DNA from 2 places in the Microlunatus phosphovorus NM-1 genome. Region 1 is predicted to be linked to the other one. Evidence: predicted binding sites of a transcription regulator. Region 1 holds the regulator's gene; the other holds the start of a gene.
What was found. Region 1 encodes HrcA, which represses chaperone genes, less so after heat shock. Its sites were predicted from a motif close to TTGGCACTCGNNNNNNNCGAGTGCCAA; they were not measured.

Region 1 (2,399 bases):
ATCGACCAGATTGGTGAAGTCGAAGCCTCCGGCACCGAAGCCACCGTTGAAGCCGCCACCCATGCCACCGCCGAGCGGGTCGCCGCCGCGGTCGTACAGGTCGCGCTTCTTCGCATCACCGAGCACCTCATAGGCTTCGGCGACCTTCTTGAACTGCTCCCCCGCGTCCGGCTCGGTGGCGACATCAGGGTGCAGCTTCATCGCCTTCCGGCGATACGCCTTCTTGATCTGCTCGGGGGTCGCATCGCGGGGCACCCCGAGGATCTCGTAGTAGTCGGTGCTCATCGTGTCCATGTTCTCTGCGGTGGATTCTCTTGGGTGGGGTTCTCTGCGGAGCGGTACATCAGCCTTCGGCCAGGAAACGGCCGACGTAACGGGCCACGGCTCTGACCGAGGCGATGGTCGAGGGGTAGTCCATGCGGGTCGGCCCGACGATGCCGAGCGTCGCCCAACTGTCTGCGGCGGTGCCATACCCGCTGGCGACCAGCGAGGTGGACCGCAGCTCGGCGTACGGGTTCTCACGGCCGATCCGGACCGTCACGACATCGGTCGAGGTCGCTTCACCGAGTAGCTTGAGCAGCACGACCTGCTCCTCGAGCGCCTCCAGCACCGGCCGTACCGTGGTCTCGAACTCGTCGCCGAAGCGGGTCAGATTGGGCATCCCGCCGACCACGACCCGACTGGACGCATCGTTACCGAGCATGTCGAGGAGCGTGGCGATGCAACTGCGGCCGAGCGGCGAGAGCGCCTCCGGCAGCTCGGTCAGCAGGCCGCCGAGCCGAGCGGCCGCCTGGGCCGAACTGTGTCCCACCGCTGCCGCGTTCAGCAGCGACCGAAGCCTGGTCAGCTCGTCGTCGGTGTGCTCGTTCTCCACGACCCGCTGCTCGATCCGGCCGGTCGAGGTGATCAAGATGACCAGCAGCCGCTGACTGGACAGCGAGACCAGCTCGACGTGACGGACCTCGGAGTGACTCAGCGTCGGATACTGCACGATGGCAACCTGCTGGGTCACCTGGGCGAGCAGTCGTACGGTCCGGTGCAGGATGTCGTCGAGATCCACGGCACCGGACAAGAAGGTGTGGATGGCCCGTTGCTCGGCCAGGGAGAGCGGCTTGACCGAGCCGAGCCGGTCGACGAACAGCCGGTAGCCCTTGTCGGTGGGGATCCGCCCCGCGCTGGTGTGCGGCTGGGTGATGTAGCCCTCTTCCTCCAGCGCCGCCATGTCGTTGCGAACCGTCGCCGGGGAGACGCCGAGGTTGTGCCGCTCGACCAACGCCTTGGAGCCAACCGGTTCCTGGCTGGAGACGTAGTCGGTGACGATCGCGCGCAGCACCTGCAGCTTGCGTTCGTCCACGCTCACCCTCGCCCTCCCCTCCAGGTCCCGGCTTGGTCAACTTACGGGGCCGCCTTTGGCACTCAGGCAGACCGAGTGCCAGTCTAGTCCCATGACGGTATTGCCCGATCCATCCAGCGCTGGACCTTTCCGCCCGGTGGCTGACCACACGTACGTCGCCACCGCGGGCTTCAGCCTCGACGGCGAGACCGGCGAGATCAATGTGGGACTCGTGGTCGGCAGTGAGGCGGCCCTGCTGGTCGATGCCGGCGGGACGGCCGAGCAGGGGCGACTGCTGCAGCAGGCAGCCGCGGAGATCACCGAGCTGCCACTGACCACCGTGGTGTTGACGCATGCGCATGCCGACCATGCTCACGGCCTGGCCGGCATCGAGACAGCAACCTCGATCGCGCACGAGTCGACTCGGGATCGGCTGGCGCTCGATCCGGCGACGCCGACGCTCCCCAGCCGTGCTGTATCGGTAGCGGCGGCCATCGATCTCGGCGGCGGCGTACGGGTGGAGGCGGTGCATCTGGGCCGGGGGCACACCGACGGGGATCTGATCGTCGTGGTGCCGGATGTCCAGGTGGTGTTCGCCGGCGATCTGGTCGAGTCCGCGGGGCCGCCGCAGTACGGCCCGGACTCCTATCCCCACGAGTGGCCGGCGACCTTGGACGGCCTGGTCGGGATCACCCTCGATCACAGTGTCATCGTCCCCGGTCACGGGCCGGTGATGACCCGCGATGATGTGTTCGAGCAGCGCAGCCGGGTCGCTGCCGTGTCGGGCGAGATCACCCGCTTGGGCAGCCTCGGAGTGAGCGTCGAGGATGCCGAGGACCGCACCGAGTGGGCGTTGCCGTTTGCCGCCGTGCGCGAGGGATATGCCGTCGGGGTCAAACAGGCAAGGGCAGCTGCCCCGGTCCGGCAGCTGCCCCTGGTCTAGGAGGGGTGTCGTTCCAGAGCTGCTCGGGCTGCAGGGGGCCATGCCGTAGCGCCGTAGGGTGGGCCTCTGCTCGGCGGGAGCACTCGGTATCGTCCCAGCCGGGAGACTGGGCAGGGGCGAGCG
Region 2 (2,399 bases), 1.3 Mb from region 1:
GAGCAGCTCGACCGGCCAGACCTCCAACGCCTCCGGCAGCAGAGTGTGACAGGTGTAGGCGAAACACTGCTGGGTGATCGCCCAGGCCTCGTCCCAGTCCATCTTCTTCTCGTCGACCAGCACCCGCATCAGCTCGGGCACGCCGATCACCGGGTGGGTGTCGTTGAGCTGGAAGATCACCCGGTTGGGCAGGTTGTGCAGGTCGTAGTCCTTCGGCAGCAGATAGCGCAGCAGGTCGGCGATCGAGGCGGCGACGAAGAAGTACTGCTGCTGCAGCCGCAGCTCCTTGCCCTGCGGCGTGGAGTCCTCCGGATAGAGCACCTTGGAGATGTTCTCCGCGTACGTCTGTGCGCGGACCGCCTCCTCGTAGTCACCGGAGTTGAAGATCCGCAGGTCGAAGGCATCGGTGGCCACCGAGCGCCACAGCCGCAGCGTGTTCACCCGGCCGTTCTGGTAGCCGGGGACCATGTAGTTGTACGGGACCGCCTTGACCTTCCAGCCCGGCACCCAGCGGCTGCGCTCGACCCCGTCGGTGTCGGTGTAGTGCTCCGTGTGGCCGCCGAAGTTGATGGTCTGGGCAGCCTCCGGATGCGGGAACTCCCACGGGGCGCCGAGGGTCAGCCACGAGTCGGGCTGCTCGACCTGCCGGCCGTCGACGAAGGTCTGGCGGAAGATGCCGTACTGATACCGGATCCCATAGCCGACACACGGCACGTTCATGGTGGCCAGCGAGTCGATGAAGCAGGCGGCCAGACGACCCAGGCCACCGTTGCCGAGTCCGGGCTCGACCTCCTGGGCGCGCAGATCGGCGAGGTCGATGCCGCACTGGTCCAGGCCCTCTTCGACGATCTCGGTGAGACCGGTAGCGAGCAGGGCGTTGCCCAGCTGGCGACCCAGCAGATACTCCGCAGACAGATACGCCACGCCCTTGGCCTGGCTCTGGAACTGGCGACGCAGGGTCTCCAGCCAGCGGGCCATCAGATAGTGGCGGACGGTCTTGGCGAGCGCCATGTACTGGTCGTTCACCGTCGAGGTGGACAGGGCTACACCCTGGCCGAAGTTGAGCTCACGGAGGAACTCCTTGACGAACCCGTCCACCGAGCTGGGCGGCGACCCGACGGGCGCGAGCGCGAGCGCATGGGTCGGCTTTCGCTTCGTCGGCCGGCTTTCCGCGGTTGCGGTATCGGTGTCGTCAGTAGATGCGGGCGCAGGATCAATATCGGTGACGACCTCCAGCTCGAGGTCGTCGTTCAAGGTAGTGGCGTTGTCGGACACGGGGTAACGGTAGCGTCGTCCGGCCTCTCTCGTGTCATCCGGCACTCGATATGTTTGCACTCGCCATGCCAGAGTGCTAAACATGGTGTTAGCACTCTCGCATTGAGAGTGCTACCTCACCAAGCGGTGAGCCCACGCGTCGCGGCCACCCGGCAGCGGCGTACGGGCGTCCGTCGCGGGCATCGCTCGGGGAGACCCAGAAACCTATCCATACCACCGTGCGGGGACATACCCCGCTCGCGGGAGGACTCGCGGAGAACATGCCGAAACTGATTCAGTTCAACACCGAGGCGCGACGCGGCCTCGAGCGGGGGATGAACATCCTCGCGGACGCCGTCAAGGTCACCCTGGGCCCCAAGGGCCGCAACGTCGTGCTGGAGAAGAAGTGGGGTGCCCCGACCATCACCAATGATGGCGTGAGCATCGCCAAGGAGATCGAGCTCGAGGACCCGTACGAGAAGATCGGCGCCGAGCTGGTCAAGGAGGTCGCCAAGAAGACCGACGACGTCGCGGGCGACGGAACCACCACCGCCACCGTGCTGGCCCAGGCCATGGTGCGCGAGGGTCTGCGCAACGTGACCGCCGGCGCGAACCCGATGGCCCTCAAGCGGGGCATCGAGGCCGCCGTGGCCGCCCTGGTCGCAGAGCTCGCAGCGACCGCCAAGGACGTGGAGACCAAGGAGCAGATCGCTGCCACCGCCTCCATCTCCGCCGCTGACACCCAGGTCGGTGCGATCATCGCCGAGGCCATGGACAAGGTCGGCAAGGAAGGCGTCATCACCGTCGACGAGTCGAACACCTTCGGCCTGGAGCTCGAGCTCACCGAGGGCATGCGGTTCGACAAGGGCTACATCTCGCCCTACTTCGTCACCGACACCGAGCGCATGGAGACCGTGCTCGACGATCCGTACGTGCTGATCGTCAACTCCAAGATCAGCAACCTCAAGGAGCTGCTGCCGGTCCTGGAGAAGGTCATGCAGAGCGGCAAGCCGCTCGTCGTGATCGCCGAGGACGTCGACGGCGAGGCTCTGGCCGCGCTGATCGTGAACAAGATCCGTGGCACCTTCAAGTCCGTCGCCGTCAAGGCTCCGGGCTTCGGTGATCGTCGCAAGGCCATGCTGACC

Region 2: a site for HrcA is predicted at 1,329-1,355, ahead of groL (chaperonin GroEL). Genes of this name have one in related genera too.

Annotation. Positions count from the first base shown of each region.
Region 1 covers NC_015635.1:3,680,481-3,682,879, forward strand. Annotated here, with positions in the region: gene dnaJ (molecular chaperone DnaJ) at 1-285, opposite strand, end outside; gene hrcA (heat-inducible transcriptional repressor HrcA) at 344-1,360, opposite strand; gene MLP_RS16525 (MBL fold metallo-hydrolase) at 1,491-2,276, shown strand.
Region 2 covers NC_015635.1:4,981,786-4,984,184, reverse strand. Annotated here, with positions in the region: gene MLP_RS22620 (glycogen/starch/alpha-glucan phosphorylase) at 1-1,275, opposite strand, end outside; gene groL (chaperonin GroEL) at 1,536-2,399, shown strand, end outside.